One region of the Virgibacillus tibetensis genome, then DNA from elsewhere that is predicted to be linked to it. Evidence: riboswitches for the same ligand, from Rfam matches in the RefSeq annotation. Region 1 holds a riboswitch; the other holds the start of a gene.

The links. A riboswitch is a leader RNA that binds a small molecule or an ion and turns the genes downstream of it on or off. The one in region 1 is predicted to bind FMN.
Region 2: it holds a riboswitch for FMN, as region 1 does, so the genes downstream of both, ribE (riboflavin synthase) here and QGM71_RS15425 (ECF transporter S component) in region 1, are expected to answer to the same signal.

What each region holds. Positions count from the first base shown of each region.
Region 1 is NZ_JARZFX010000009.1:19,394-36,295, reverse strand. It holds gene QGM71_RS15465 (glucose-6-phosphate isomerase) at 1-563, opposite strand, end outside; gene QGM71_RS15460 (DUF378 domain-containing protein) at 703-945, shown strand; gene yugI (S1 domain-containing post-transcriptional regulator GSP13) at 1,004-1,390, opposite strand; gene QGM71_RS15450 (YugN family protein) at 1,506-1,919, shown strand; gene QGM71_RS15445 (potassium channel family protein) at 1,899-2,903, opposite strand; gene QGM71_RS15440 (thioredoxin family protein) at 2,992-3,555, opposite strand; gene QGM71_RS15435 (M20/M25/M40 family metallo-hydrolase) at 3,700-4,761, shown strand; gene QGM71_RS15430 (S8 family serine peptidase) at 5,468-9,889, shown strand; FMN riboswitch at 10,212-10,359, shown strand; gene QGM71_RS15425 (ECF transporter S component) at 10,525-11,109, shown strand; gene QGM71_RS15420 (TraR/DksA C4-type zinc finger protein) at 11,185-11,538, opposite strand; gene QGM71_RS15415 (hotdog fold thioesterase) at 11,557-11,952, opposite strand; gene QGM71_RS15410 (1,4-dihydroxy-2-naphthoate polyprenyltransferase) at 12,006-12,941, opposite strand; gene QGM71_RS15405 (isochorismate synthase) at 13,101-14,486, shown strand; gene menD (2-succinyl-5-enolpyruvyl-6-hydroxy-3-cyclohexene-1-carboxylic-acid synthase) at 14,489-16,228, shown strand; gene menH (2-succinyl-6-hydroxy-2,4-cyclohexadiene-1-carboxylate synthase) at 16,233-16,902, shown strand, end outside.
Region 2 is NZ_JARZFX010000005.1:65,185-82,086, forward strand. It holds gene QGM71_RS11795 (Na+/H+ antiporter NhaC family protein) at 101-1,687, opposite strand; gene kynU (kynureninase) at 2,730-4,001, shown strand; gene kynB (arylformamidase) at 4,001-4,642, shown strand; gene kynA (tryptophan 2,3-dioxygenase) at 4,642-5,490, shown strand; gene QGM71_RS11815 (sodium-dependent transporter) at 5,566-6,909, shown strand; gene QGM71_RS11820 (CoA-disulfide reductase) at 6,979-8,319, shown strand; gene QGM71_RS11825 (DUF5667 domain-containing protein) at 8,412-9,449, opposite strand; gene QGM71_RS11830 (hypothetical protein) at 9,628-10,299, opposite strand; gene QGM71_RS11835 (C45 family peptidase) at 10,435-11,487, opposite strand; gene QGM71_RS11840 (ABC-F family ATP-binding cassette domain-containing protein) at 11,601-13,475, opposite strand; gene QGM71_RS11845 (hypothetical protein) at 13,507-13,692, opposite strand; gene ribH (6,7-dimethyl-8-ribityllumazine synthase) at 13,825-14,289, opposite strand; partial or broken gene ribB (3,4-dihydroxy-2-butanone-4-phosphate synthase) at 14,325-14,927, opposite strand; gene ribE (riboflavin synthase) at 14,942-15,586, opposite strand; FMN riboswitch at 15,808-15,954, opposite strand; gene QGM71_RS11865 (YjcZ family sporulation protein) at 16,320-16,421, shown strand; gene QGM71_RS11870 (peroxiredoxin family protein) at 16,708-16,902, opposite strand, start outside.

The sequences.
Region 1 (16,902 bases):
GATTTTAAAGCACCTTTTTCCTTGTCAGTTGTAGCATAGATTCGCTTTTTTGCTTCTTCTGTACCATATTTATCTTCTAAATATGCTTTGAAGATACGAAAGGCAATCGCTGGTTCAGTAGTTGTCCCACTTTTTGAAATAATATTGATTGAAACATCTTTATTTTGGAGGACATCAAACAGTTCACTTATGTAAGTAGAGCTCATATGATGACCTACAAAAATTATTTGGGGAACTTTCCTTTCTTCTTTAGACAGAAGGTTTTGAAATGAGTGGTTTAGCATTTCAAGGGCAGCGCGTGCACCAAGATAAGATCCGCCAATGCCAATAACAAGTAACACATCGGAATCCTGTTTAATTTGTTCAGCGCTTGACTTAATGCGAGAAAATTCTTCTTTATCAAAGGTATCTGGTAAATTAAGCCATCCCAAAAATTCATTACCAGCACCCATTCGATTATGTAGTGCATGGTGGGCTGATTGTATAAATTCGTCGAGGTTATGTAATTCCCGTTTGTTGATAAATGGTAATGCCCTATCGTACCTAAAAGAAATATGTGTCATTAGTATCCTCCTTTGATAATCTACAACGATATACACAATTCACTTTAACCAAGAAAAGTTTTTAAATCAAGAATGAGCTGAATACTTTTTAAAAAATAGTTAAAACTATATAAGAAATATAGATAAGGGAGGATTTTCAATGAATGGATTACAACGAACTGCTTTAGCGATAACGATTATTGGTGCAATAAATTGGGGACTAATTGGTTTATTTCAGTTTGATTTAGTAGCGGCCATTTTCGGCGCAGGTGAACAAAGTGCTGCATTTGCTCGAATTATCTATACATTAGTAGGGATTAGTGGATTAGTATTGCTTCCTTTATTGTTTAGAACAGATGAAGCATTTGCAGACAAAAGAGAGCCAGGGAGAGTAGATGGATAATAGATAAAAAAATAAGGCAAACTCAAATTATATTTGGGTTTTGCCTTTTTCCATTTTATTATTTTTTAAATGTTCCTTCACGCTCTTCTGATTGGTGAATCCACTCTTCCAGTTTATCCTTTAAGGTGTTAAAACCAGAAGTATCTGCATCCTGCTGTTGTACTGGTTTGCTTCTTTGTGCTTTAGCAGGTTTCTTAGGAGCTTCTTCTGTAGCACGAATAGATAGGGACACTTTATTCTTGTTTTCATCTACGTTTAAGACTTTTACTTTAACCTCGTCTCCAACTGTTAAATGATCATTAATATCTTTTACATAACCATGTGTTACTTCTGAGATATGAACTAATCCCTGTAATTCTTCATTTAGAGCTACGAATGCTCCGTATGGTTGTATTCCTGTAACTTTACCTTCTAAAATTTGACCAGTCTCAAAATTGCTTGTCATGCTGAACAACTCCTATATCCATTATTCGATTCTTTTTACACAATATATAATTTTAGCATAAATTTTAGTTACAAGCAAAGTATAAATCATAAAAGATGTCGAAAGGAAGATTTTGATGGTTCCATTGGATTCAAAAATAGAACAGAAAATATACTCGTTATACGTATTAGAAGAATTATTAAAACCGGAAGGATTCGTTATAGGTTCAAATTGGGATTACGATAACGGGCACTTTGATTTAAAAATAGACGATAAAGGCATTTACTACTATCTGCGGATTCCATTCTATGCCGTAGCCGGTTCTCTGGACTATCCTGGCGTTACTGTTCGTCTTGAAAAGCCATTCTTATTAGCTCATCAGTATCAAGGAGAAAATGACGTGGAAGGGCCGATGCCTGGAACAGCTGGAAGTTTAATTAATCAGTTCCAAACACCAATTGATCCGGATGCCGATGTTCCTGATGAGTATATTGCCATCGGAAAAGAGTTAGTCCAGAAAATAGAATCCTTAATTTTGCCAATTGACTAAAGACAGCAGAATATCGCCTTCTTTTACTAAAAATTCAGCTGGAGGATTTAAATGATAGGTTTTATTTCGAATGAGCCCCAGTAAAAGATGTTGCTTTTTAGAATGTAGCTTTGAAATATATATAAACGGTTTATTGTCCAGGTCCTCTGGTAACTTGGAGTGGTGAAATTGCTGACTGTTCAAGATCTGCAAAATATCCTCAAATGGTGTAGCAGCTTTTATATGTGAAAGCTCATGATAAAATAAGGCACTCATAAAATCATTCGAACGAATAATGGTAGTAGCACCAGCCCGTAGAGCATTTTCAATTTGTACTTTAGATAAAACTTCTGCAACAATGGGTATTTCCTTGTTGTTACCTCTAATGGCAACAGTTGTTAGAATTGTATAGTTATCAGCCTGGCGCTCCCTTTTTGAAATGTCAGCAGTAATAAGCACACGTTCTGCTAATTCTACATTAGCTTTGACTAAAGTCTCGTCTTCTGTTGCATCTCCCTGTATAAAGTGCACAGGGTAGTTTTGAAAAGCAACATGCTGCAAGGTTCGGTCAATGAGAACAATTCTGAGGTCCGGTGTTGTTTTAGTTATAATTTTTATCAGCTGCCTTGTACGCTCGTTCCAGCCAACTAATATGAGGTGGTTACTCCCTTTAAAGGCAAGCCTGCCACCTTCTAAATCTCTTTCATGCTGTATTGTAGCAGCTGATAAGGAGGTAATATAAAAAGCTATTAAGCCGCCGCCTGTTAAAATTAAGAGGATAGCTATGAGTTTACCAGCAACAGATAAGGGGACATAGTCGCCATAGCCAACTGTAGCAGCTGTAACAAACGCCCACCATATGCCATCGAAAATAGTGGGGAATTGTTGTGGTTCAACAAAGTGAATTACCATTCCAAATAACAACATTAACATGAGAATGGTTATTAGTAACTTTAGTATCACTGGTAGACGAAAATAAATCTGCTTAAAAATTCTAATACTCATATATTCACCTTTAATCCTTAAGAACGTTTTTGTCACTAGTATAGACAAAGGACTTCGATTAATATACAAAAAAAGGCTGACACAATTGTCAGCCTTTAACTCCGTTAATTACCGTTTGTTTAATGTTTGCATAAACCTCATCCCAAAAATCAGTATTGTCACGGAATGATTTTGTCATGAATAGTAGCATTTCATTAAATTTTTCTTTATAATCCTCAGCATCCTGAGATGGCAGTTCCTTACGTGAATCGTCTACGAATTGCTGGATCTTCTCAGCACGTGGTCCCCATTTAGTTACTTCGTTACCTTCCTTATCTATAAATATGAAGATGGGGATAGAACGAGATTTGCCGTTTGTCAGGTATTGATCCATAAGATCTAAATTTTGATCTCTAAGAAGGACACGTACATTCATATTAGCCGCTTCTGACATACGAAGCAGAATTGGTATGTTTAACATTGCATCGCCACACCAGTCTTCTGTTAAAACTAAAACCCGCAAGTCTTTTACTTTTACATCCTCAAAGAAGGATTGGTCATCAGGTAAATTGAAATGGTCATAAATGTGAAGCAAATTTGCTTTATGCTTTTCCATTGCCTCAATATATTCATCAGGTGACATTGCTTTCTCGTACCATTTATTAAGTTCCATAACATAAACGCTCCTTTACTAAAAGTTACGTATCAGTTTATCTATAATAATCTGATACGTAAACAAAAGTGCTCTTAGTTTGAATATTTGCTATGATTGTAGAGGAATAAAAGTATTATTTTTTATCTCGAGGAGGAAATAATCATGGAAAAAGCGAATCAGGAATTTCTATTAGAACTATTACATACAGCTTCCCCGTCAAGTAATGAAGTGGAAATCCAAAAGAAATGGATTAATTATGTAAAAGAATTTGCTGATGAAATTAGAACAGATCATGCCGGAAATGCAATTGGAGTCCTTAACCCACAAGCTTCCTTTAAGATATTATTAGCTGGTCACTGTGATGAAATCGCGCTTATCATTAATCGTATTGATGAGGATGGTTTTTTACATTTTGAAAAAATGGGTGGAATTAATCCAAAGGCCGCAGTTGGCATGAAAGTAACAGTTTTAGGCAATAAGAATAAGACGGTAACTGGTGTTATCGGGGTCAACGCTCAGCATCATGGGGGATTGAAAAACGACTTCGGTTTGGAAGATCTATTTATCGACTGTGGATATAAAACAAAGGGAGAAGCGGAGGGTGAGGTGCAAATAGGAGATTTAGCAGTCTACAAAACTGAACCGGAAATATTAGCAGAGCGTTATATTGCAGGTCGCGGTCTGGATAATCGTACTGGTTCGTTTATTGTTGCAGAAGTGCTGAAGCGTCTAGCGAAAAAGGATTGTTCCGTTGGTGTATATGCGGCGAGTACTGTAAACGAAGAAACAAACATGGGGGGAGCATACTTTGCTGCTGCTGGGATAGAGCCGACAATGGCAATTGCGTGTGATGTTACATTTGCTACAGATTATCCAGGTGTTAATCGAAATAAGCACGGAGACGTACGTCTTGAACAGGGTCCCGTTCTGGCAAAAGGGGCACCAATTAATAGTAAAATAAACAAACTACTGGAAAACACTGCTAAGAAATTAAATATGAATGTTCAATATGAATTAACTCCTAGAATGACTGGAACAGATGCTGATATAATGCGCTTAACAGGTAAAGGTGTTCCTGTATCCTTAGTATCGTTGCCATTGCGTTATATGCATTCACCTGTAGAAACAGCAAGTCTAAAAGATATAGATGAAGAGATTGAGCTATTGGTAACGATGATTGCAGAGATGACAGGAGAAGAAAACTTGAACCCTCTGGAAGACTAGAAATTATTGTAGGTTAACCACTAACAGGGCTGCAAAAAAATCAACAATCCTAATATAATTGGATTGTTGATTTTTTTTAGTTACCATTTTATTTGTCACTTAAAGTTGAACTACGTCCAGTTCTGTCGATCAGGATTGGAATAACTGTAGTGTTTCAAAAAGATTGCATTTTTTCAAAAATCAGGTATTTAGACACTGTTAGTATTATATCTTATAACAAAAACAGGGATAAAAGAACTATAATTTGTGATAAAACAAGGTTCTGGAGACCTATGTTTTCCTCAAGCTAGAAAATGTGGGACTTAACTTCTATTTAAAATAGGAATAATTAATCATTTTTTAGACTAGTTAACCTACAAGTGATTTGATGGAAGAAACGTTGATTGCACTACTTGCAAAGGTTTTACTTATAATTTGGTACGTTTTTTTAAATAAACGGGTCTATAACCTATGTATTAAAAGAAGAAAAGATAATACCATTCTATCAATTTTGAAAATTCAGATTTAAACTGACGTATTTCGACATAATTCCTTTCAGATATCCATTATACTTACACTCAACAACTAAGATTATACCAAAGCACCACTGACAACTGAGAACCTAATTTGGGGAAGGAGGCAGAGGTGTATTTTAGTTTGAAGTGGTTCTCATCCTGGTGTTTGTTACACATTGTTATATAATCGAGGGGAGGAAAAGGTTTTGAGTATGAAGAAAAAACGTCAAACAAGGGCTTTTAGTATTGCAGCAACTTTTCTAATGACATTTTCTTTAATTGCACCTGGCATCACTAGTGCGGAATCGAATGGAAAGTTACACCATTCGTTAAATGATTCCAATAATGTTTCGCAAGTGAAAGTAAGTGAACGTCTTTTTGATGAGTTTATGAAAGATGACAAAGTAACATTCTTAGTCAAATTCAGTGAAAAGGCAGATACGGTGAAGGTAGCGAAAGAAGCTAAAGAGTCATCAGCTAATGCTAAGCTTTCGGCCCAGCAATCTGAGTTCATTCAGCGATCAGCTGTTGTTTCAGAATTAAGAGAAACTTCCTTAACGTCACAATATAATGTGAAGAAATATTTGGAGACAGAACTAGCAACAGGTAATGTAAAAGATTTTAATTCCTATCATATTGTTAATGGTATGTCCGTAACAGCTACAAAAGAGGTAGCTGAAAAAATCGCTACATTTGCAGAAGTCGAAAAGATATTACCTAACGAAACGCGTGAATTATATACAACTGTAACAGAAGATGCAAAGACCCCTGAATCCGAAATTGCTAACGTGGAGTGGAACGTTGAACGTGTTGGTGCTCCTGCTGTTTGGGATATGGGAATTGATGGATCTGGTACAGTGGTGGCAAGTATTGATACTGGTGTTCAATGGGATCATCCGGCGCTAAAAGAAAAGTATCGTGGATACGATGCTGCAACGGATGAAGTTGATCATGACTTTAACTGGTTTGATGCAACAGTTGGACAAGATGAAGCATATGACGACCAAGGGCACGGTACACATGTAACCGGTACTATGGTTGGTAGTGAACCAGATAATTCCAATCAAGTTGGGGTAGCTCCTGGAGCACAGTGGATCGCTGTTAAGGCGTTTACGGCGGCTGGAGGTACAGATGTTGATCTTTTAGCAGCAGCCGAATGGATCTTAGCTCCTACTGACTCTGATGGAAATGCACGTGTAGATATGGCTCCTGATGTAGTAAATAATTCATGGGGCGGTGGACCAGGTCTTGATGAATGGTACAGAGATGTAGTAATTAACTGGAGAGCAGCGGAAATTTTCCCTGAGTTTTCAGCAGGGAATACTACGTTTACTAACCCGGGTGGGCCTGGATCAGTTGCTGTTCCAGCAAATTACCCAGAATCATTTGCTACAGGAGCAACGGATATTAATGATGGACTAGCAAGCTTCTCTTTACAAGGGCCTTCACCTTATGACGAAATTAAACCTGATATATCGGCTCCTGGAGTAAATATTCGTTCAAGTGTTCCAGGTGGTGGCTATGAAGGTGGATGGAATGGAACATCCATGTCAGGCCCGGCTGTGTCGGCGGTAGTAGCACTTCTGCGTCAAGCGGATGCAAGTTTATCTGTTGATGATATAGAAGATATCTTATTATCGACTGCTACCCCATTAACAAATAGCCAATTCCCTGATTCTCCTAATAATGGATTTGGATATGGATTAGTTAATGCATATGATGCAGTATCATCAATGATAAGTGGTCTAGGAACATTAGAAGGTCAAGTGACAAAAGAGGGTGAAGATAATGAAGCACCTACGTTTGAACATGAAGCACCTTCGGAAACATATGCAGGTATGAATTTAGATTTATCTATTCAAGTTAGTGATAATGTTAGTGTTGCATCTGTAGAATTAAATTACCAAGATGCAGATGGTGCAGAACAAACTGTTGAAGCATCACGTATATCTGGTGACTTTAAATCAGGTGAGTATGTTGCATTGATTCCTGGAGAGCATATTGATGGTGATTCTCTAACTTATTACTGGGTAATTAATGATTTTGGAAATAATGAAGTAACAAGTGAAGAATACACTGTTGCTGTCGCACAAGGAATTACTGTAGGGTATTTGGAAGACTTTGAATCAGCTCCTGCAGGTTGGACTGTATTTGGCGAAAATAACAGCTGGGAGCGTGGCGTACCGACATCAGGTCCAGGAAGTGCAACTTCTGGTGAAAATGTTTATGCTACAAATCTGGATGGTCCATATGATAACTACGCTAACACATCACTGATGATGCCACCAATTGATTTGCCGGAAGAAAATACATCCCTACAGTTTAACCAATGGTATAACATTGAAAATAACTGGGATTTTGGACATGTGTTTATTTCAACAGATCAAGAAGATTGGGTCCAATTGATGCGCATGACTAATGTCTCTGATGGTTGGGAAAGTACAGAAATTGACCTGTCAGAGTATAGTGGTCAACGTGTTTATATCAGCTTTAATTTAACTACAGATGTAAGTGTTGTAAGAGATGGTTTATATATTGATGATGTCGCATTGGTAGACACGTCAGTAGATAGTAGTGCATCTCAAGAAAACGGCATTGAAAATACGAGTGTACATGCATTAAACGAAGTATTACCTTTAAATTCGGGTGTTACAGATAAAATCGATAAAGACACTCTAAAAGAAAAGGTAATTGTATCAGAAATTCAACCAATGCAATCTAAGGAGCAAGAAACTCCTACTGTTAAGGAAGCAATTAATCCGACGTTATTGCCTTTGGGTGCACAGGTAAGTGTACTTGAAAGTGGTCGTTCGGTAAATACAAGCCCGGCAGATGGATCATATTCCATCCTGCATGCTGCTGGAGAATTCACAGTTCTCGCAGAGGCTTATGGATATGCATCTCAACAGCAGTCAGTTGTAATTGAAAGAGATGAAGTTTCTTCAGTAGATTTTACATTAGAAGAGGTTGAACAAAATACTGTAAGTGGAATAGTTACTGATGAAGCTACAGGTGAAGTTATTGAAGGGGCAACAGTACTTTTGGTAGAAGATGCTAACATTACTCCTGTAGAAACTGACGGAGATGGTAGTTACTCTCTAACAGCTTATGAGGGTATGTACACCTTAAAGGTATTAGCCAGAGGATACCACGGAACAGAAGTTGCAGTGAATCTGGAGGATGGAGATACAGAAGTTAATATTTCTCTAGAGCCATTCTACACGGTGCCTGGTGGTGAAATTGGTTACGACGACGGAACAGCTGAAAATGCTCGTGCTTTCTATGATGCAGGAAATGGTTGGGCGGTAAGAATGTCCCTGCCTGAAGGGAAGGATTCTGCTATCGTAACAGACGGTGTATTCCAATTCCATGATGCTGACTGGCCAAACCCAGGTGGAACGGAATTTGCTGTAGAGGTATGGGATGCTACTGGTGCTAATGGTACACCAGGTCAAAAAATAGCAGGCCCGATAGAAGCAGAAGCAGTAAGAAGTTTGGATGAATGGACAATTGTTGACCTAAGAGAAAATGCTATTCAAGTTGATGGTGATTTCTATATGGTATATATTCAAACAGGTGCCTACCCTAATGTCCCAGGGTTAGCAACAGATGAAAATGGGCCTTATGCTGAACGCAGCTATCAAGTAGTTGGCGGTGCATGGTCACAATCCCCTGCATCTGAAGGGAACTATATGATTCGTGCTCGTGTAAGCTATGAAGTGGATGCGCCTGTAATCACGTCACCTGCAGAAGATTTAATTACAAATGAGGCTGAAATTACAGTAGAAGGAAGTGCTTCTCCTACGACTACTTTACAATTATTGAATAACGGGGAAGAAGCAGGTACTACTGAAGTGGGCGATGATGGCAACTTCGCTATAACAACTGAGTTAGCAGAAGGCGATAATGAAATTACAGCCGTGACATTGCTTAACGGTGCACCAGTAGATGAATCTGACTCAGTAACAGTAACTTTGGATACAGAGTCACCAGAGTTAACGATTGATAGCCCGCAAGACGGCGATAAAACAAATCGTGAAACAGTAACTGTAGAAGGAGCCGTAGTTGATGCCAATCTTGACTTTGTAGAAGTTAATGGGCAAAAGGCAACAGTCACTGACGGCAGCTACTCGAAACGCATCCTGCTCGACAATGGTTCAAATGAAATCGAAGTTATTGCACAGGATTTAGCCGGTAATTCATCAAGTGAGACGGTAACTATTGAGGTTAAATATAACGCACCAGAAATTGAAAACCTTACACCAACTGAAGACCAGGAAGTTCAAGCTGGTGAAACGGTAATGATTGAATTTGATAGTGAGTCAGGATTAGATGCAACATTTACTGTCCATATGCCACTAACAAATATAACAGGTCAACCATCCAATGCAACAGAGTTACCAATGAGAGAAACAACTGAAGGTCATTATGTCGGGTACTGGACAGTGCCTAGTAATGTTCTTGCTGAAGGCGCTGTTATCGAAGTTAAAGTGGTAGATGATTTTGATAATGAAACACGTGCGCAAGCAGAAGGAAAAGTTTTCATTACTGAAGAAGATGGAAATGGCAACGGAAAAGGAAAAGGAAAGGGAAAAGACAATGGTAACGGGAATAATGGAAAAGGTAATAATTAATTCCATTAGAGTAGCATTTACAGATAAATAACGATGTAAGGTCTTTGAGGTGTAGAAGTTAAAACTTCTACACCTTTCTTAAGAAATAGGAATGTATAAAATTTTGGCTGCACTTAATTCTTACAATTAAACAGCCACGTCCGGCTCCAGCGCCAATGCCAGGTGCCCTTTTCGGACTATTCTTATGATAAGCCAACAGCAATTTTCTAGTGGTAGGCCAACTAAAAACGAATGACCTGCGCTAATGTTCTAAAATGTAAGCAGAACCCTTTTCAAATACAATGAAACTATGTATAATAAAAATTGACAATAAAATATCGATTCCAATCTTCGGGGCAGGGTGAAATTCCCGACCGACGGTAAGGAGCAAATGTTGCTTCAAGTCCGTGACCCACAAAGCATACTGCTGAGTGGCTGATCTGGTGTAATTCCAGAACCGACAGTTACAGTCTGGATGGGAGAAGATGTCGAGCCAAAATCTGGTGCGTATGCACTTAGTTTTTCCTGTGAATTTTTATACCCTAAAGCCCCATTAAGCTTTAGGGTTTTTATGTGCTTTTTTAATAAGGTACAAAAGGAAGTTGGCTATCCTTCATCACGAGATAGGAATCGATTTAAGATGAAGGGGGAGAATGATGATGCAAACAACCAAGCAATCATCAAAATTATTAAAGCTTATTATTCTAGCATTGCTAGGAACAATATCACTCGTATTATTTTTCTTTAATTTTCCGTTACCATTTTTACCACCCTATTTAAAAATTGATTTTAGTGAAGTACCTGCGTTAATGGCTGCACTAATTTTTTCTCCAGTGGCAGGAATTATCGTAGTAGCAGTTAAAAATATCCTTTACTTGATGGTATCAGGAGCAGGAGACCCAATTGGGGTTACTGCCAATTTCCTGGCAGGCATCATGTTTGTTGTACCTGTAGCTATTCTTTATCACAAGTTTAAAGGAGTAAAAAGTATAGTGTCTGGTTTAGTTACCGGGACTATTATTATGGCTTTAGGTATGAGTGTTTTAAATTATTTCTTTATCTTACCGGCTTATGCATGGTTTATGGGATGGGAAATGAGTGAACAAGTAAAATGGATATCCGTTATAGCTGGTGTTCTACCTTTTAATATTATAAAAGGTATAGTTGTAGGGCTGTTGTTTATTCCGCTATTTGTAAAAATGCGTACATGGATAGAGCAGAAGCAAGCAAAAGTTGCCTGATAGTTAATTTAATGAAATTCTAATTTAAAAAAACCTTCTCTAAACGATAGAGAAGGTTTTTTTGAGAGTAAAAATTTATTCTTCTTCCACTAAGTTTCTGGCCATTGGTTGTGCTTTAAGTCGTTCCACCGGGATTGGCTCACCTGATTTTTCACTTAAGCCATATGTTCCGTCTTCAATTCGTTGCAGCGCATCATTTATTTCCTGCAGCCGGTCTTTGCGGATTAAGTTTAATCCTTGATCTCGTTGTTGTTCAAACTGCTCAGTACCCATATCGGCTGGATGATTGTCATAATCTGCAAGTTCGGCAATGGATTCATTTGGCCCAGTACCTTGACTTGACTCCATTGCTTCTAAATTTTCCTTTTTTAATTTTAGTAATTGTTCTTTGAAATCTTTTATCTCTTCCTGACTAAGATGGTTACTCATAAAGATCTCCTTCCGTAATCATGGCGATTTCTTTTTTGGTACAATACCGATGGTACATCGGGAGGCGCAGATCAGTTCTTCTTCTTCATCTAAAATCTTTATATCCCATACCATAGTAGTTTTTCCTATGTGAAGTGGTGTAGCCTTAGCTGTTACTATTCCGTTACGTTTACTTTTTATATGGTTGGCGTTTATTTCAACTCCAAAAATAGTTACAGCTTCAGGGTCTACATGGGCGTAGGATCCGATACTGGCAGCAGTTTCAGCAAGCGCTGCGCTAGCACCACCATGTAAAAAACCTGCGGGCTGGTGGGTTCGATGATCAACAGGCATCGATAATACGATTAAGTTTTTGTCGAAAGAAACTAATTCAATCCCTAGTGAGTTCATCAGTGTCTTGTCAAATTGCTTCATTAATAAGCTCCTTTTTTACTGAGTGCTTGCAGTGTGTGAACCAAGGTGGATGATTAAATAAATTTACTGATTAGCAATGAAATACCTAGCAAAAATCCATAAATCGTATTTGCCTTTCCTGTTGCAGCCATTGCTGGCATCATCTCAATCGGTTGTGTTTTCCCTTTAAATTTATTAATTACATCAACAGTCTTAATACTGGCAAGTATAGTAATAATTGACCATAGTGGAAGAATCCCAACTATAATAAAGAAAAAGGTTAGACTAAATGCTATAATAAAGAGTAGACCTAGAAAACGAATTGCATTTCTTCTTCCAATTAAAATAGCAATTGTTTTACGCCCGTTTTCTTTATCTCCATCCAAATCGCGTATATTATTTGATAATAATATTGTGCCAATAAAGATAGCGATTGGTATAGATATCCAAATTACCTCTGCAGTGAGTGTATCTGTTTGTATGAAATAGCTAACCCCTATAATTACTGTTCCCATAAAAAAACCGGAAAAAACTTCTCCGAATGGAGTATAAGCTATTGGTATAGGTCCACCTGTATATAAATAACCGAAGAGCATACCTATTAAACCAATTACTGCAATCCACCAGCTGGACATAAGGCAAATATAAATACCGAGTAACAGTGCAATCCCAAAGAACGCAATAGCAAGGTTTAAAACTGTTTTGGGTTTGATGCCATCTCGTACAATGGTACCACCAATCCCTACAGAATCTTCCGTATCCAGCCCTCGAGCAAAATCATAGTATTCATTGAACATATTCGTTGCAGATTGAATTAGTATGGATGCAAAAAGCATTGCTAAGAATACGAATACATGTATCGATCCATCAATATATGCAAGCATTGTTCCTACGAAAACAGGTACGAATGAGGCAGTTAGTGTATGCGGACGTAACAGACGCCACCAGATTTGAAAGCCTTCTCTTTCATTTAAGGCTTGTTTAATATTTATTTTTGCTTTAGATTGCATGCTATTTCTCCCCCTGAAAGTACTAAATATCATATTAATCTTAGGGAATTTGTCAAAGCGTGTCAATTATCGAGAAGGATTTCCTTGAGAAACATCTCAAAAGGGAATAAAATAGATATGGAAGTTTGTCATTGTATGTTTAACGGAGGTTTTATATAGATGATTGAAATAAAGGAAGAGCAATTAGAAGATATATTGGACAAGGCAATAAAAAAAATAGAAACTCAGCATGGCATGCAGCTGCTGAGTATTACGAAGAAAATAGCACCATTAGATCCACTTCATTTTTTTGAAGTGGCTAAGGGTATGAAAAAGAATCGCACATTTTGGACAAGTACAATAGATGATTTTTATATAGTTGGTGTAGGTAATGCAGTGGAAATCGTTGCAGAGGAAGAGCGTTTTGAAGTAACTGAAAATCAGTGGAGTAAATTATTGGACGAGGCAATTGTTTACAATCCATACAAAGTGCCAGGTACAGGAATTGTCACATTGGGAGGCATGGCCTTTGATCCAAAAAAACCACGAACTGATTTATGGAAGAAGTTTAGTGCGAGTCAGTTTACGATTCCAGAATATATGCTTACCAAAGAGGACGGAAGTTATTATTTCACAATAAATATCAGACTGAAAAGAGATGACCATGCAATACAGCTGGCAAACGAATTGGAGCAAGTGGAAGCGACGTTCTTTTCAGAGAGACCAAGAAACACAAACGGATTAATTACTAATGAGAAAATAGAAATTCAACCAAGTGAATGGAAAGATTCTGTACGTCAAGCGAGAGAAGAAATCAGAAAAAACAAAGCAGAAAAAATAGTTTTGGCAAGAGAAGTACGCTTAAAGTTTAATAAGAAAGCCGATATAACAACTGTTTTAGAGAATTTGATACAGACCCAGGGAAATAGTTTTATTTTTGCCCTAGAAAAGAATGATGATTGTTTTGTTGGCGCTACTCCAGAGCGTTTGGTGAAAATTGAGAAAGATCATTTGTTATCCACTTGTCTTGCTGGGACAGCCCCAAGAGGGCACACAGAAGAGGAGGATATGGCAATTAGTCATTCCCTTTTTCATGATGAAAAGAACAGGCAAGAACATGACTTTGTTGTAAGGATGATTAAACATGCTATAAAAAATTATTGTACAGATTTGGAAATTCCAGATGAACCTGTAATCTATCCTCTTAAAAATTTGCAGCATTTATACACACCTGTTACAGCAACATTGAAGAAAGGATATAGCATTTTTGATATTATTAAGCAACTGCACCCTACACCAGCGCTGGGCGGTACACCCCGTGAGGAGTCACTGCAATTTATTCGTGATAACGAATTACTGGACCGGGGCTGGTACGGGGCTCCAGTTGGTTGGTTGGATAGTAATCAAAATGGAGAATTTGCTGTAGCCATTCGCTCCGGGCTTATCCAGGGAGATGAAGCGTCCTTATTTGCTGGATGTGGTGTAGTAAAGGATTCAGATCCAGAAGCAGAGTATGAAGAAACGAATATTAAGCTTCTGCCAATGCTATCTGTTTTAGGAGGCTAAGGATGAACCATAGAGAGATTTTAACTAGGTATACTGGGAATTTCATCGATGAACTGACCAAAAACGGCTTAACGGACGCTGTGATATCACCAGGTTCTCGCTCTACCCCATTGGCAATCACATTAGCTGAGCATGATCAAGTAAAGGAATGGGTTATTATTGATGAACGTTCTGCAGCTTTTTTTGCACTAGGTATAGCTAAAGAAACGAAACGTCCGGTTGTATTGGTTTGTACATCTGGAACAGCAGCAGCTAATTATTTTCCTGCAATTGTAGAAGCGCATTACAGCAGGGTTCCCTTGATTATTTTAACAGCAGATCGTCCACCTGAATTACGTGATGTAGGTGCCCCGCAAGCTATTGAACAGCTGAAATTATACGGTGACTATGTCAAGTGGTTCCATGAGATGGCTTTACCAGAAGCTACTCCAACTATGCTGGAGTATGTTCGCAGCAAAGCAGCAAGGGCATATTATGCAGCGAAGGAGGATAATCCGGGACCTGTTCATTTAAATTTTCCATTTCGTGAGCCTTTACTTCCTGACTTGTCAATAAAGGATATATGGGGAGAAAAACACGAACAATCCTATATTCCAACGCTGCCAGGGAAGAAGAAAGTAGATGAACACCAACTTCACGCATTACTCCATAAGATTCAGCATAAGAAAAAAGGGGTAATTGTATGTGGTCCGCAAGTAGGCGATGATTTTGCAGATGGGGTAATCCGGCTTGCAGAAAAATGGGGATTACCTGTATTGGCAGACCCCTTATCCCAAGTGCGTTCGGGTCCTCACTCTAAATCGCACGTAATAGAAGGGTATGATGCCATATTGCGAAATGAAACTGTACGTGAGCGGTTAAAACCAGATTTTATAATACGCTTTGGTGCAATGCCTGTTTCAAAAGCTTATCTTTTTTATTTACAACAGCATAAGGAAGCACTCCAGTTTATTGTGGAGGACTTTAATGGTTTTCGAGAACCTGCCGGGAATTCTACTACATTTGTATTCGCCGATCCGACAATGCTTTGTAAAGACCTAGTTAAAGCTTCAGCCGCACTGAAATTTGAGCAGAGTTGGTTAAGTCAATGGCAGGAAATGAATCAAATCGCAAAAAAACATTTACTGTATGGAATGGAAGAACAAATAACGGAAGGAGAAGCTGTAAGGGCGTTGCTTGAAGCAACACCAGAACAAAGCTATATATATGTAGGAAATAGTATGGCGATAAGAGATCTGGATACTTTCTTTATGACTACACCTAAAAAACTGTCCATCTTTTCAAACCGTGGCGCGAACGGGATTGATGGAATGGTCTCAAGTGGACTGGGGGCTGCTACCGGTGGAAAGGACATCACCTTGTTGCTAGGGGATTTATCATTTTTCCATGATATGAACGGCTTAATGGCAGCGAAACAGTATAATCTAAATATCACAATCCTGCTTATTAATAATGATGGCGGAGGTATATTTTCATTTCTGCCCCAAGTAAACGATAAGAAGCATTTCGAAGCATTATTTGGCACGCCGATGGATATAAACTTTCAAAAAGCCGTTTCGATGTATGGTGGAAATTATAATCGACCAGAGACAGAAGCTGAATTAAAAGAAGTGCTGTATGCAAGCTACCAGCATAAAGGTTTATCAGTTGTTGAAGTAAGAACAGATCGATCTACAAACACAGAATGGCATCGTACTAAGTGGCAAGTAATTGAAAATGAACTACTTGGAAATGAGGGATAAGCAGGTGTATTTTTCAATTAATGGAGCCGAATATTGGTATGAGACTCATGGAAAAGGCAAGCCTCTTGTTCTGTTACATGGGTTTACGGGAAGCACAACCACTTGGTCTGAATTTGTAGCCAATTGGTCTAATGATCTGCAAATCATTACAATTGATTTGCCGGGTCATGGTAGAACAAAGACACGCACCAGCAAAACGATGGAAGAATGCTGTAAAGACTTATTAGAACTAGCTAATCATTTGAATTTGGATTCCTTTTCATTGCTCGGCTATTCTATGGGAGGGCGAACGGCTTTGTCCTTTGCAATGTTGTATCCAGAAAAAATTTCATCCTTAATTTTAGAAAGTGCGTCACCAGGATTGGGTGAGAAGTCAATACGCAGCCACCGTATTGAGAAGGATGAAGAGCTTGCCCAAAAATTGGAAAGGGAAGGAATCGAGAGTTTCGTTGATTTTTGGGAAAAGATTCCACTTTTTCATACCCAAAGAAGCTTGCCAACAGAAGTACTTTATAAAATCCGGGAAGAAAGAAGTTTACAATCTGCAGAAGGACTTGCTCAGTCACTGCGCTTTATGGGGACAGGGATACAACCATCATGGTGGGAGCAGCTCGATCAGCTTAGCGGGCCGGTGTTATTGCTTGCAGGAGAGCATGATGAAAAATTTATTGATA
Region 2 (16,902 bases), on a different contig from region 1:
TTCCGCATTTCACTCTGCGAAATGCCATTTCATATAACTACCACTAGTATAAAACAGAATTACAAAATTTACAATATACTGAATCAGAATTTTGTGATTTTTATTTTGCAATTTGTTTATCTTCTACTGCATCCATTGTACGAGGCTTTCTCAATAATCCAAAGAAAACAGCCAAACCAATGATTACCATAGCCAATCCAAGCCACACGCTACCTGAAATTCCGAGTACAATATAGCCCACACCTGCAATCACAGCTGCAACAATAGCATATGGTATTTGGGTTGTTACATGATCAATGTGGTGACAGCTCGCACCTGTGGATGAAAGAATCGTCGTATCAGAAATTGGTGAACAATGATCGCCAAACACTGCACCAGCAAGCACTGCTGCCATCATAGGCAATATAAGTGAAACATCAGTTGCCACTGCAATCTGACCAGCAATCGGCAGAAGAATTCCAAATGATCCCCACGATGTACCAGTTGAAAAAGCGATAAAACCCGCCATAATAAAGACGATGACTGGTAAAAGTGCCAAGCTGAGATTCGAAGACTCTACAACTCCTGCCAAATAAGTTCCTGTTCCCAGTCCATCAATTAACGTTACAATCGTCCATGCGAAAATTAATATAGTAAATCCAGGGAGCATTGACTTCATCCCCTCACGCAAGCCTAAAATGAAATGTGACCCTGTAAGCTTTCCACCTGTAATATGACGATAAAACAAGAGGAACGTAATCACTAAGCCTATAATACCACCATATAATAGAGCTTCCGATACATCAGCATTACCAAATATATTCATCAACGTACGCTCTTCACCATCCAGAGATCCAAGTCCATTTAAGTACATTGCTCCTATTGTTGCTATGAAAAGAACAGCAATAGGGATGAGAAGATCACTAATTCTGCTCGACGCACTGCTTGGTAATTTTGATGCTGTATCAATTTGCTCTTTATTGTCAGGATTTAATAGCTCTCCTGTTGTAATAGCACGCTGTTCATGTACTTTCATCGGACCGAAATCCACTTGCCTTAATGCAATGACAAGTACAACCCCTAATGCAGCCCACACATAGTAATTCATTGGTATAATCTGAATAAATGCACCAAATGCTGCATACTCTGTAATTCCCTGTGTTACAAAGACGGTTCCGATAATCCCTATAATATAAGCACCCCAGCTGGAAATTGGAGCAATGACACAAATTGGTGCTGAGGTAGAATCAACAATATATGCAAGCTTTGCACGGGATATGCGATGTTTATCGGTTACAGGCTTTGCAACTTGACCAACTGTTAAACTGTTAAAGTAGTCATCAACAAACACAATAATCCCTAGAATCATTGTCATGATTTGCGCCCCAGCCCGGGTTTTCACTCGTTGTATCATCCATTCAGCAAATGCCCTTGTCCCCCCCATCATACTTACAAAGGCTGTTAAAACTCCCAGCATTAATATGAATAATAAGATATAAACATTCCATGTATTTAACGCTCCATCATCAATAAATACGCCAATAAATGACTCCCACACTAATTTCAAAGACTCCATCACATTAAAGCTGCCAATGAAGAAAGCAGCAGCAACAATACCTACTCCCAGCGAAAGTAAAACACGCTTTGTTAATAAAACCATAATAATTGCTAATATGGGCGGGACTAGTGACCAAATCGTATTCTCCATCCAGAAACCTCCTTTAATTTTTAAATCTTTTCTAATTCTTATTTTATTAACCTCTCTACCCTCCTCAAATTGTAAGTGCTTACATTTATGGTTATTTTTATTATTCTATTCCACTGTAGATAATACCTCTTTTTACAGTAATTTTTTACTCTATTCTTTAAATATGTAAATTTCATCGCTATTTTTTGTTAAGATAAAAGTATGTGAAAATAATTGGATTGGAAATACCGTTACTCGCCAACCAAAATAGTTGGGACTGCACCTTTGGTTCACCCCACCGAAAAGTAATGTTGTTTTTGACACAGAATCTATATAAGACGAAGTAATGAAAATTCTCTTTCATGACACTCTTTCTGATGATGGTTGAGTGCTTGGATTCGCTTCGGCAGAATACTTCGCTTTCCATGGGCACGGCCTCAGCCTTCTCAGAAGCAAAGAACGCTTCTTCCGGGGTCTTCGGACACGTGCTGTTCCTATAGGATAAGGAATGTTCAGTGAAATTTCCTCGCACGAAGAAAATTGTTTTATATTTTCGAGGAGTCTGCGTATTCTGCCTCCGCTGATAGAGGTTTCCTAAACTTTTAGCTGCGGGAATGCAACATTCCTCAAAATACATCCGCATTTTCTTCGTGTAATTAAATATTGTCGAGCTTTACTGTGAGGTCTTAGTCAGGGACTGGGATTAATCGTCCCACCAAAAATCTTTGGGGCTGTACCTTTGGTTCGCCCCACCGAAAAGCTTTGTTGCTTTCCGCAAGAGTCGTCTGTCCACAGCGAAATTTATAAAGCATTAAGTGAATTTTTTATAACATTGCACAATGCTTAGCGGAGGAAAAACACGAAGACTCCTGCGGGAGGAAAGGCATCGGTGAGACCCCACAGTGCGATAGCACGAGGAGGCTCACCAGCCGCCCGCGGAAAGCGAAGTGTATTTCCGTAGCGAAGTTAAGTCAGTAACTAGTTACTTCGTCTTTTATATCAACTACGACAAATAGCAATGAAACCTGCGAAAAATACCAACTAATTAAAAGAGGTGCTTTATATGTTTACCGAGAAAGGCTATGCAACTCACTTAGACAGGGAAGATGATTTAAAAAGCTTCCGCAACGAGTTTTACATTTCAGCAGATACAATTTATTTTGATGGAAATTCATTGGGACTATTATCAAAACGAGCAGAAGCTTCCATTCAAACCTTAGTTGAATCGTGGAAAAATTACGCAATAGATGGATGGACAGAAGGCAATCACCCCTGGTTCTATTTATCTGAAGAACTGGGAAAATTGTCTGCCGATCTTATTGGGACTTCTCCAGAAGAAATTATTATTACAGGCTCAACCACTACTAATCTTCACCAGTTAACAGCGAGTTTTTATAAACCCGAGGGAAAAAGGACTAAAATACTGGCAGATGAACTGAATTTCCCTTCTGATATCTATGCTCTAAAAAGTCAATTGCAACTAAAGGGATATGAGGCTCAAGATCATCTCATTCAGGTTAAAAGTGAAGACGGAAATACACTTGATACACAGACAATCATCGATTTCATGGCAGAGGATGTTGCTTTAATTGTCCTGCCAGCTGTCCTCTACCGCAGTGGTCAAATACTGGATATGAAAACATTAACAGACGAAGCACATAAGCGCGGAATCCTGATTGGGTTCGACTTATGTCACTCCATCGGATCTGTTCCACATGAGTTATCAGATTGGGGAGTGGACTTTGCATTCTGGTGCACTTATAAGCATTTAAATGGTGGGCCGGGCAGTGTGGGCGGATTGTACGTAAATCAGAAGCATTTTGGAAATGAGCCCGGGCTTGCTGGTTGGTTCAGTTCGGATAAAGGAAAACAATTTGATATGGAACATGAGTTAACTGCAGCTCCTCATGCAGGTGCGTATCAGATTGGTACCCCCCATGTCTTAAGTGCTGCCCCTTTACTAGGTTCCCTGGAAATGTTCCAGGAAGCAGGGATTCAGAACATACGCAAAAAATCACTGCAGTTAACGAATTATTTATTGGAATTGATTGAAGCTGAATTAAAAGAATTCAAGTTTAAAGTTGCTAACCCCTGTGATGAGATTACCCGTGGAGGTCATATATTTCTTGAACATCCGGAAGCTGCCCGTATTTGTAAAGCGTTAAAAGCAGATGGAGTTATACCGGATTTCCGTAATCCAAATGGGATCCGGCTTGCTCCTGTGGCATTGTACAATACATTTGAAGAAGTATGGGAGATGGTCCGGATCTTAAAACGAATTATGACTGAAGAGCGTTATAAAAAATATGAAAACAAGCGAGGTGTAATTGCATAATGACGAACTGGATTGATATTTCGCAGCCATTAACAAATGATATGGCCACCTGGCCAGGTGACACACCTTTCTCTTACTCGTTAACATACACAAAAGAACAGACTGGGTCTGTTAATATAGGACAAATAACTGCCAGCTTACATACTGGCACACATGTCGATGCACCCTTCCATTATGACACTGATGGAGAAACTATTGACGAGTTGGATCTTAACCGTTATATCGGAAAAGCAACAGTCATTGATGTAAGTCATGTAGAAGAAATTACCGCCGAAGTCTTACAGGAATTTGAACTAAAGAGTGTAAGCCGTCTATTATTACGTACGTCCTTACCAAATAATCCGAAACGATTCCCTAGTGAAATGCCAGTGCTTGATCCTGGAGTTGCCCCGTATCTACAACGCAAAGGTGTTACATTAATTGGTGTTGATATGCCTTCCGTGGACACTCCAGACAGTAAAACACTTGAAACACATCATGCTTTATATAATCATGGGATTAACATCTTAGAAAATATTATGCTGGATGCTATTAAACCAGGTATCTATGAATTAATTGCCTTACCACTAGCTATTCACGGGGCTGATGGCAGTCCCGTACGCGCAGTATTACGCCCACTTACCGAAAAGGAGAGTCTCTAATGAGTGATAGTTATTCGAATGATACATTTAAATCTGAAAAAGGTATTCATACCGACTTCACTGAAAAAATGACCTATGGAGAATATTTGCAGCTGGATACGCTGTTGTCCAGTCAAAAAAGGTTATCAGATCATCATGATGAGATGTTATTTATTGTTATTCACCAAGTGAGTGAACTATGGCTAAAGCTGATTATTCATGAAACACAGGCCGCAGTGCGTGCCATTCAACGCGGAGAGCTGCAATCCTCCTTTAAAATGCTGGCACGTGTTTCTAAAATACAATCTCAAATAATTCAAGCCTGGGATGTTCTCTCCACATTAACACCAGCAGAATATATGGAGTTTCGCGATAAGCTGGGAAATGCATCTGGATTCCAATCTTATCAATACCGCCTGGTTGAATTTGTTCTTGGATATAAAACACCTTTTATCTTGAAAATTTACAAAAAAGACCCGGAGCTGCACGCCATCCTTGAAAAGGCATATCATGGACCAGGACTTTATGATGTTGCCATTCAAGCGCTTGCTGATAATGGTTTTCCTATTAATAAAGCTATTTTGTCCCGCGACTTTTCAAAAACATATGAAAAGGATCCAACTGTAGAGCAAGCTTGGCTGGAAGTATACAAAGATGTGGACGCCTACTGGGATTTATATCAATTAGGAGAAAAGCTCGTCGATATAGAAGATTGGTTTCAGCAATGGCGATTCAGGCATATGAAAACAGTAGAGCGCATCATTGGCCACAAGACTGGTACAGGAGGTTCCTCTGGGGTAGGCTATCTGAAAAAAGTATTGGAACATTATTTCTTCCCCGAGCTATGGGATATACGCACCAAGCTATAATTATTGACTTATTAACTGATACTAAATTGAATTTGTCCAACGAAGAAGCATCTAAAGCAGAAAGGAAGACATTAAATGCGTAATAAAACAGATCAGTGGTCAAGTAAACTTGGCTTTATCCTTTCATCCGCAGGAGCCGCAATCGGTCTCGGAGCAATATGGAAATTTCCTTACATGACAGGTATGAATGGTGGCGGGGCATTTTTCCTGTTATTTATCGCCTTTACAATCCTGATTGGTCTTCCTATTTTAATCGCAGAATTCATTATTGGAAGAGGCGCACAAAAGGAAGCGATCAGTGCCTATAAAACACTTGCTCCAAAAAGTGGCTGGTCCATTATCGGCATCTGGGGGGCAATAGGCTCATTTCTCCTCCTATCTTTCTATAGTGTTGTAGGTGGATGGGTACTTATTTACAGCCTCCTCTCCATTCCAGGAATGATTATAAAGGATAATGCCGACTATGCTGAGCTATTTGCAACAGTTACCGGGAACCCTTTTGTTACAATTGCAGGACTTGCCATATTTTTAATTATTAATATCATTGTTATTTCATTTGGTATTAAAAACGGCATTGAAAAATCAAGTAAAGTATTAATGCCATTATTATTACTATTTTTTATTATTCTTGTTGTTCGCGCCGTAACTTTTGAGGGCGCCATGGAAGGAATTCTTTTCTTTCTTCAGCCTGACTTTACACAGCTGACCGGAGAAAGTGTCTTATATGCCCTTGGTCAATCGTTCTTCTCCCTGGCAGTCGGTTTTTCTGTCATGGTTACCTATAGTTCCTATTTAACTAAAGATGTAAGTCTTCCTATGTCAGCAGGATCCGTTTCGATTATGAATATCGTTGTTTCTCTATTGGCAGGATTAGCTATTTTCCCAGTAGTATTTGCTTTCGGGCTTGAACCAGCAGAGGGACCGGGATTACTATTCATTGTATTGCCTGAGGCATTCGCGCAAATGCCGTTTGGCGAATTGTTCTTAAGCTTATTTTTGCTACTGTTTTTATTTGCTATTCTGACTTCATCCTTTAGCATGCTGGAAATCATAACATCTGCTTTCACTGAAAAGAAAGAGCGCTCCCGTACAAAGGTTGCATGGATTGCAGGACTTGTTATATTTATTGCCGGTATTCCAGCCTCCTTGTCATCAAGCAACTTGGCAGAGTTTAAAATTTTCGGTTTAACAGTATTTGATGCAACCGATTTTCTAGTGAGTAACATTATGCTCCCCGGAGGTTGTTTATTAATCGCATTATTTATCGGTTTTAAAATGGATAAAACATTAATGAAAAGGGAATTTTCCTATAGCAATAGTCTGAGCTCAACGATGTACACCGTATGGTTTCAGTTAATGCGCTGGGTAGTACCTTTGACAATTATTATCGTTTTCTTAGGGTCACTTGGTCTTATTTAGGGAAATGTATGAAAAAGCTAATTAAAACTTTTATTAGCAGATTTTACTTCAGACAAGGAGCGGATGAATATGGCCCATAAAATTCTCATTATAGGTGGAGTTGGCGGCGGTGCAACTGTAGCTGCCCAAATTCGCAGAAATGACAAGGAATCTGAAATTATTTTATTCGATAAAGGCAGCTATATCTCTTTTTCTAATTGTGGGATGCCTTACTACATAGGAGATACTGTAGAGGAAAGAGATCAATTATTATATCCCGAAGCAAAGTTTGCGGAAAAGTATAATTTAGTCATTAGAACAAACACAGAGGTCGTGTCCATTGACCGTGACCGAAAAACAATCATCTATAAAGATACGGCAGGTAATCACAAAGAAAGCTATGACAAACTAATTCTGTCGCCAGGAGCCTCAGCCGCTACTCCTCCTATTGAAGGATTAAACGCTGATCGAACGTTCCCGTTGCACACGATTCCAGATATGGATGCGATCCATTCATTCATAAAGAGGAACAAACCAAAAACGGCAGCAATAGTAGGTGCAGGATTCATCGGTTTAGAAATGGTGGAAAACCTGCATGCCCTTGGTTTAAATTGTACAATGATCGATCGCTCCGAACAGGTAATCAAATTAGTTGATAGTGATATGGGCAGCATCGTTCAGAAGCATCTGAATGATAAAGGAGTAACTGTCATTTTAAATGATGGATTAGACTACTACTCAGATGAAGGTAAGAGGTTGCACTTAAACAGCGGAGAAGTGATTGATGCAGATATGACAATAATGGCTGTAGGAATTAAACCTAATACAAAACTGGCTATTGAATCTTCTTTGAAACTTGGAGATACAGGAGCTGTCTTTGTAAATGAATTCATGCAAACAACCGATCCTGCTATTTATGCACTGGGTGATGTTGTAGAAACAAAGGATTTAATTACAGAAACACCGAGGCACATTGCCCTTGCCTGGCCGGCTCATCGCCAGGCATTCATCATCGCCAGCCATTTGAATGGGGAAAGAATTCCTTATAAAGGAACCCTTGGATCAGCTATTTTAAAAGTTTTTGATCTAACTGTTGGTGCTGCCGGACATAACAGTGCATCCTTAAAAAAACTGGGAATTCCCTTTAAGGAAGCGGTAATAGAGTCATACTCCCATGTCAGATATTACCCAGGTTCTGATAAACTTTGGATAAAAATACTGTTTGACGAGGAAAGCGGAAGACTGTATGGTGCTCATACAGTAGGGTTTGAAGGTGTTGATAAGCGGCTCGCTGTATTGTCTACTGCCATATCGGCTAAACTGAATGTTGCAGATTTACCAGAGCTGGAACTAGCTTACGCACCACCCTATTCCAATGCAAAAGATCCAATCAATATTCTGGGCTATAAAGCTAGTGCTATGCTAAAATAGCGAAACTTCATTCAGTATGAAATCATCCTCCGGTTACCACTCAAGATGGAATTACCATTTAAAAGCACCTAACCGCAGTCAGGTGCTTTTTTTTAGTTATTCTTATTCTTTTGTTTGTTATCCTTACCTTTTTCCTTTGCTTCCTCAGCTTTTTTATTTGGTTGTTTGTTTTGCTGCTTCTCTGCTTTTTTCTCAGCCTTCTCTTCCTTTTTTTCTTCCTTAGCAGCTGATTTTCCTGCCTTTTCAGCAGCTTTAGCAGACTTTGTTACGACTTGTTCAGGTTTTCCATCACTGGAATTAGTCTGTGTAACTACTGTTTTTTCTACTTCTTCAGATTCTTCGCTATCCTGATTTAAGCTAGCTGTGTTATCTGTTTCTTCCTGAGTTTCTGTTTCTGTTTCTGCTGCTTCTTCTTCATCAGCAACAAGCTTGCTTGAACGCTTCTCAATCTTCTCAGCTAATTTATCAAATGATTTTTGAATGTTTTTCGCAATAGCTTGCTGTGCTCTTGGATTGTCTATTTTAAGCAATACATCAGATAAAGCTTCAAAGTTATTAGCAAGCTTTACGTGTAAATCAACCATTTCCTGCTCTTCTTCTTCATCAACAGCTTCTTTAGCTTCTTCAGATTCATTTTGATTTTCTTCTTCATTTATTGAAATTTCCAATTCAGCATCAACTTTTTCTTCCTGTTCCTCAAGAATTGCTTCTGCTTGCTCTTGTGCTTTAATTGCAGCTTGCAGTAACTCGGTAGCTTCATCTATTTCACCATCAAGAATAAGAGAATTTGCTTCTGCAATACGGTCTGCAGCATATTCTGCAAGTAATTGACTTTCTTGATACTCACTGAATGTAAGTGTTAATTGGATTTTTTCCTTCATCAACTTTGCAAAATAGGAAAGCTCATTCAAAACTGTCTGTGATAGTTGCTCATCCTGGGTAACTGACTCTTCCGCTCCATCTGCATCGTTTTTCTCTTCATCAGCTGCTTCAGCTTGCTCCTCATCAACCTCATTAATGACAATGGAATCATCCTGTTTTTCTTCCGCAAGAACAGGGGGGGCAAACGTATAGGATGATACCAGAAGGGCACTTGCTGCAATTACCATAACTTTCTTAGATAAATTCATTTATTATTCCTCCTTTTTTGCATTTCAGTAAATATTTCGTAAATTAACCTTGGTTTATGTCTGCTTTTGTACACATTACTATAAAACCATACTTATTACCCATTCAAAAAGTTATTTCAATTTTATAATCGTCATTACAACAAGAAAAGGCCCCCAGCTTAATCAGCTGGAGGGCTCCCTAGAGGTCTTCTTCAATTCGATAAACCAGTGTGAAATTAGTATCATCCAGTAGTTCGGCAACATGAACGCGTAACCCATGTCCAAATATCACTTCATCTTCTGTCATGGCAACAATCATTGCTTTTGTATCACTCTTCACATCGATATAAATATCACCAACTACAGGTTTTAATGAATTATCCTTTTCTGCCAGGTAGCTGATAGATTCATCCTCAATCTGCTGTGCTTCTGGTACCAGGTTTTTATCATAGTAGGCAATTTCCCTGCTTGCTTCTGCCTTTCCAGGAACCATTACAACATATTCACTATGTTTCACGCCATTATCCCTAGTAGTAACAACATTTCCGTCCTCTACGCTATCCACCTTTTCGATCTCATTAAGTGAATAATGATCCAGGAAATCAGGGGTAGGCTTGATGATTAGAATATAATCACCTGGTTCTGGTTTCTTATCCTTGTCAATTGTGTACCGTTTACCGTAAAAAATAAACGTATCATTATGTTTTGGTTTATATAAATCTATTTCACTTGCTCTGGTCAAAATCTGCTGCATGTCCTTCAATCGGTATAGGTGAACGGACTTTTTAAACATTGGTTTTACGCTATAAACCTTGTGCAATTCATTTTTATAAAAAACAAATTGTCCTTTCCTAACTTGAAAAAGCTTCATAGTGTTAGTTACCTCCTAATAATACGTGTGAGTTTATTATAACTTCAATTATAGAAAAATAAAGTCTATAGTCATTTTCCCATAAATCTATACCATGTAAACATTTATTTAGAAACTATTTAACCCGCATGAGCCTTACTTTACATTGCGATCCATGTGAACGAAAGATAATTCCGTATCTACTTTACCCAGTATGCGTTTTGTTGTAATTTTCTTCCCCTGCAGCCAGCTTGAGAAGTCAAATATGATAGGCTTTTTATTTCCTCCCAATGCAAACCATGCCTTTTTTTGCTTAGGAAAATAGGCCGATGTATGAATAGTGCCTGCCCATTGTTTGTATTTAGTAGAGAAAATACCTTTGTCCATATCATTCAGCATACGAAACGCTTGATAGGCATCAGTGACCTGACCTTGCTGTTTCCTTATGGCATTCATTCGTTGATACGAATCGTCTAAGTGATGGCGATTTTCGTGCTTTAAAATTTCGTAATGATTTGTGCAAACATTTGAATTGCGCACTTCTACCCCTCTAGGTGTAGCTTCAACTACGAATGTCTCTTCCTCTTCATCCAAGAGAACATAACTGAAGGAATGGCGATGGGGTATCTCCCTCAATAAGTTAATCGCTTCACCTACAGTTGCGCAGCTTTCCAGGACGATCCTCGCAATCATATTGCAGATAAAACCATCACCGGGCTGTTTTCTATGCATGAAGTTATAGCCCATTACAAGCCCTTTTTCATTCATTCCATCCATCCGTCCCGTGATTCGCTGAGAAGGTCCTATGATTGCATAGCCCTGATCTGTAGGTTGATAGAACGTATAACGTCCCTCATATGTTTTTGGATGATAATCATAGTTACGAATCATGTAATCAGATCCGGTATAAATAGTGCAGCCACTCTTAACATATTCAAGACGATAACCACCGAACTCCTGTAACACATCTTCTATCTTCCAACCTAATGCGTCCTGAAGACCAAGTAGCTCATCCCAGATTCCAGGTGCATAGGGAAGGATGGCATTTTTCACTTCATTTGCTGTAATAATAAAACGCGGCCTTCTTATCTTCCATTGTTTTTTGCGGTTTTCCAGCGTAAGTGAATCTTTCAATGACTCCCCCTGCATATAACCAAAGTCATAATGGCTTCCACGAAATTGAATAATATCACTATAAATTTGTTTCATAAAGAAATCCCTCATTCTACAGTTACTTAGTTTTATCTAAAACATAAATATTATTCCGTAATCCGAACGATTAAGAAACACCTTGGAGTTTTTTTCCAAGGTGCAGCAAATAATTATTTCTCCATTTCCTCAACGAGCAACGACAGCTCTTCCCATCGCTCCATCTTTGCATTTAATGTTTCTTCTATTTTTTCTTGTTTTGCAAAAAGTTCCTGTACCTTTTCAGAATTACTCCCAGCGTCGACTATACCTGCCTTTAGTTCTTCAACATGGCTTTCTAGATCCATAATGTCTTCCTCAATTTTCTCCCATTCTTTTTGCTCATTATAGGAAAGCTTTTTCTTTTGCTTTTGTCTGACTGGCTTCTCTTTAACTATTTTTGCTTGCTCTTGTTCTATTGTTACACGTTGTTCCAAATATTCACTGTAGTTACCATAGAAGAATTCTGTCTTCCCTACTCCTGTAAACACAAGCAAACGATCTACCACGCGGTCCAAGAAGTAACGGTCATGGGAAACGGTAATAACAACACCAGGGAAATGATCCAGGTATTCTTCAAGTACACTTAATGTTTGTGTGTCCAGGTCATTGGTCGGTTCATCTAAAAGAAGCACGTTTGGCTCGGTCATTAATACCTTCAGCAAATACAAACGTCTTCTTTCCCCACCTGAAATCCTGCGAATATAAGTCCATTGTTCCCTTCTCGAAAACAAAAAGCGTTCCAGCATCTGCTCCGCAGTAATTACGGAACCATCTTTCGTGTAGACAATTTCAGCAACTTCTTTTATATAGTCAATAATACGCATATTTCCATCGAGTTCTTCATCACCCTGTGTATAGTAGCCGATTTTAACAGTTTCTCCTATTTCTATGTGCCCACTATCAGGAGTGATGCGCTCTGCAATCAAATTCAGCAAAGTCGTTTTTCCAGATCCATTTGGGCCGATTAAGCCTAACCGCTCATTTGGAACCACCAGGTGACTGAAGTCTTCCAGCAACTTTTTCTCTCCTAAGGATTTATCAACCTGTTTCAGTTCAATTACACTTTTTCCTAATCTTGTGGAGCCAACCTGAAAATCAACATTTTGTTTCTTTGTATCAAATGTCTGTTCCTTCATGTCATCAACACGGCCAATTCTCGCTTTTTGCTTGGTTGACCTTGCCTTGGCCCCACGTCTTAACCATGCCAGCTCCCGGCGTAGTGTATTTTGATGTTTTATCTCACTACTTGCTTCCAATGCTTCCCGTTCTGCTTTTTTTTCTAAAAAAGTTTCATAGTTACCTTGATAAATATACAAGTTTCCTTTATCCAATTCATAAATACGGTTGGTTACACGATTTAAGAAGTACCTATCATGTGTAACCAGCAATAAAGCCCCTTTGTATGACTGTAAATACTTCTCCAGCCACTCTACCGTTTCATTATCCAGATGGTTTGTTGGTTCATCCAATATTAGTAAGTCTGCAGGTTGAATGAGTGCTTTAGCAATTGCAATCCGTTTTTGTTGACCGCCAGAAAGCCCGATGACCTGCCCATCATAATCGGTTATCCCTAATTTTGACAATACAGCCTTTGCTGTCGTGTTAGCTTCCCAGGCCTCTACTTCATCCATTTCCTGCTGCATCTTCATGAGTTGATTTTGGGCATCACTGTTTTCCGGGTCACGTTGAAGCTGCATAAGAGCATTTTCGTAATTACGCATTACTCTCATAATGGTCGCTTCCCCATAATAAATCTGTTCGATTACAGTCAAGTCAGGATTAAGTTTTGGGTCTTGGGATAAATATTCAATATGATAGTCCTTTGAATGGTTAATCACCCCTTTTTCAGGTGACTCTATCCCGGCAATTGTTTTTAAGAAGGTAGACTTCCCGGTACCATTCACACCGATCAGACCTATTCGTTCTTTATCCGTTATGGTACACGAAATCTCATCAAATAAGATTTTTTCACCGTACGATTTATATAAATTTTCAATTGTAAGCATAGTAAACCTTCCTTACGCACTAGAGAGGAAACTAGTTTGCACTTTTATTTTTTCTGTTAGTAAATAATGTTTTTAATACAATAACTATTAAAAATAAAAACCATGATGTTACAATGTAAAAAATAGATTTGGCTGCAGTGTTCATATCTGAAAAGAAGAATATCATTCCTGTCCAAATAACTGCCATGATAATAAGCTGTACTACTAGTAATTTCACGGTAATCTCCTCCGTATCTAAAAATAACCCATCTATTAGTTTATCCTAGTCCCAGTTATTTTTCCATTTATTTAGTTAGAATAATAGAAGGGAAACAGCCCTTATCAACTGTTTCCCTCCCTAATTACATTTCTAGAATTGGTTTATTATATTGGCCATCTCTATCGCTGACACTGCAGATTCTGCACCTTTATTGCCCGCTTTCGTTCCTGCACGTTCAATAGCTTGTTCGATTGTTTCTGTCGTTAATACACCAAATATTACTGGTTTGCCTGATTGCATTGAAGCGTTAGAAACACCTTTGGCGGCTTCACTGCAAACATAATCAAAGTGCGGGGTAGAACCGCGAATTACCGTTCCTAATGTTATCACTGCGTCATAATTATCTTTTTGCGCCATTTTTTGAGCAACTAAAGGAATTTCAAATGCTCCTGGAACCCATGCAACATCAATGTTATTCTCGTCAACGCCATGACGCTTCAATGTATCTCTAGCACCATCTAATAATTTACTTGTTATAAATTCATTAAACCTTCCTACAACAATACCTATCTTTAAATCACTTCCAACCAGATTACCTTCAAATGTTTTACCCATTATTACAACTCCCCATATTATGCATAGTTATTAACTTCTTGCAATTTGCGATATTTAATCAGTTCTTCAATTGTGATAATTTTTAAATTAAATTCTACTGCTATATTCATTAAATCCGGAACACGCGCCATGGTGCCATCTTCCTTAATAATTTCACATATAACGCCTGAAGGAGATGCGCCACTTAATACTGCTAAATCAACGGATGCTTCCGTATGACCAGGACGAGTAAGGACTCCTTCCTCTTTTGCAATGATAGGAAATACATGTCCAGGTTTTTTAAAATCCGTCTCCTTCACCCCGGGATCAAGCATTGCTCGGATTGTGTTGGATCTTTCTTGTGCACTGATTCCAGTAGTTGAATCTTTATGATCTATACTTACTGTAAAAGCAGTACCAAATGGGTCTGTGCTATTACTCGTCATTAGTGGGAGCCCAAGCTTTTCAGCCAGATTGGGTTTAATTGTTGTACATACTAAGCCCTTGCCATGTGTAATCATAAAATTAATCACTTCTGGTGTTGCCATTTCGGAAAGGGCAACGAAATCTCCTTCATTTTCTCTATTTTCATCGTCAACCACAATAATAGGCCTTCCTGCTTTTAACTCCGTTATTGCTTCTTCAATTGTATGAAACATTATTTTCCCTTCTTTCAAGCGAATCCATTATTTTTTAAAAAGTCCTGGTTTATATTCGTCTTACCCTGCTGATGATTCATCATTTGCTGCACATATTTTGCAAGCATATCACACTCAAAATTAACAATATCCCCTTTATCCTTCTCACCTAAAATTGTCTCAGAAACTGTATGCGGGATTAGCGATATCGTAATTGTTCTTTCCTTCACCTGGAAGATTGTTAAACTAATTCCATCTATTGTAATAGATCCTTTATTCATTAAGAATGGTACAAATTCTTCTGGCAGTTGAATATCATAATAAATCGCATTCTCTTGTTTTTGTTTTCTTGTAATTTTCCCTATGCCATCCACATGTCCAGAGACAAAGTGTCCACCAAACCGACCATTTGCCGCCATCGCTCTTTCTAAGTTTATATTCGAACCCTTTTTCAAAGCGTTTAACGAAGTTGATTTAACTGTTTCTGGCATTACATCGACTTGAAAGCCACCCGAGTCAAAATCTGTAACAGTTAGACAAATGCCGTTCACGGCGATACTATCACCCAGCTGCACATCTTTTATGACTTCAGCAGATTTTATTATCATTTTCACAGCGTGATCGGATACTTGCTCCATTTGCTGTATCGTACCAACCTCTTCAATTAATCCTGTAAACAATATCTGCCACTCCCTTTCCAGGTTCAACCTGGGTATTTCATCCTAACCCTTGGTTCACTAATTTAATTACAAAAATAAAAACCCCTGAAATCGCTTCAGAGGTATAATGGCAGAATTTTCATAAGTAAGGTACACAAATAAATAATCTTAACTAATTAAACAAAGGCAGAATAAATATATCTTGCCCCTGGTTCATTACTAGAAGATACTTACTTTCTGAAAAATTCCTTCTCCCATCCAGACTTTAACTGTCGGCTCTGGAGTTTCACCAGATCCACCGTTTGGTATTAACCGCACGGGTCACGGACTAAGAAGTGTTATACTTCATCACCGCCGATTGGGAATTTCACCCGACCCCGAAGGAAATTCAAATATGAACTTGTATATTTGTTATAACCTAAATATGATTATACTGCAAGTAATTTGGTTTATCTACATTTTAATTTGGATAAGTATTATCTAACTTGTTGTTGACGAATTGGTCAACAACACCACTTGATCGCTATTAATGCGTTCTATTTTATTCTGTTTTTCCCATACCCGCTAAATATTTCCATGCTTCTTTAAGCATTTTACATTCCCCCTTTTTTTATTTTGTTCGATGTAGAACAACACAATATTGCCCTTTTATATATTTAATTTTAAAAATATATCTTAATCCCATGGCGTTCAACCAATCTTTCTAACTGGTTTAAACATAAAATGTATTACTACCTCTAGGAGGTGAACCTTTATGAGTGATTATGGATTTAAAAGAGACGATAGTTTTGCTTTAATTGTTGTACTCTTCATTTTGTTAATTATTGTTGGTACAGCATTTGTAAGCAAGTATTAATTAGCCAAATCCATCCTGCATGCTAACTCTCTCTTAACTCCCCAATAAAGCGCCTTTAAGGCGCTTTATTGTGCCTTACTTTATTATTAACCTTAGTATTTGAAATAAGATTTTTATTGAGTTTTACTTTTAGCTTCTTTGGTCCAGGAAACTCAACAACTTTCCCCTGTATCTAGGGAAATGTCACCTTCGCCTTCAAAGGGACAATTGACCTTTCATACCTGACCTAAGTTCTTTTCAACCGATGTACAGAAAAATGAAGCAAAGCCCTGAAGGGACGAGCGCTTCACTTCATCTTCTCAAATTCCTGAATCATCAACTCATAGTTCAATGCACCAAATGCTTTGTACTGAATCAGACCCTTGGAATCAATCATGTAGGACGTAGGTATTGGCTTTATTCGGTAAAGATCACTAACCTTTGAATGTTCGTCCATTAATACAGGAAATGTCAGTCCATATTCCTCTACAAAATCAGGTAC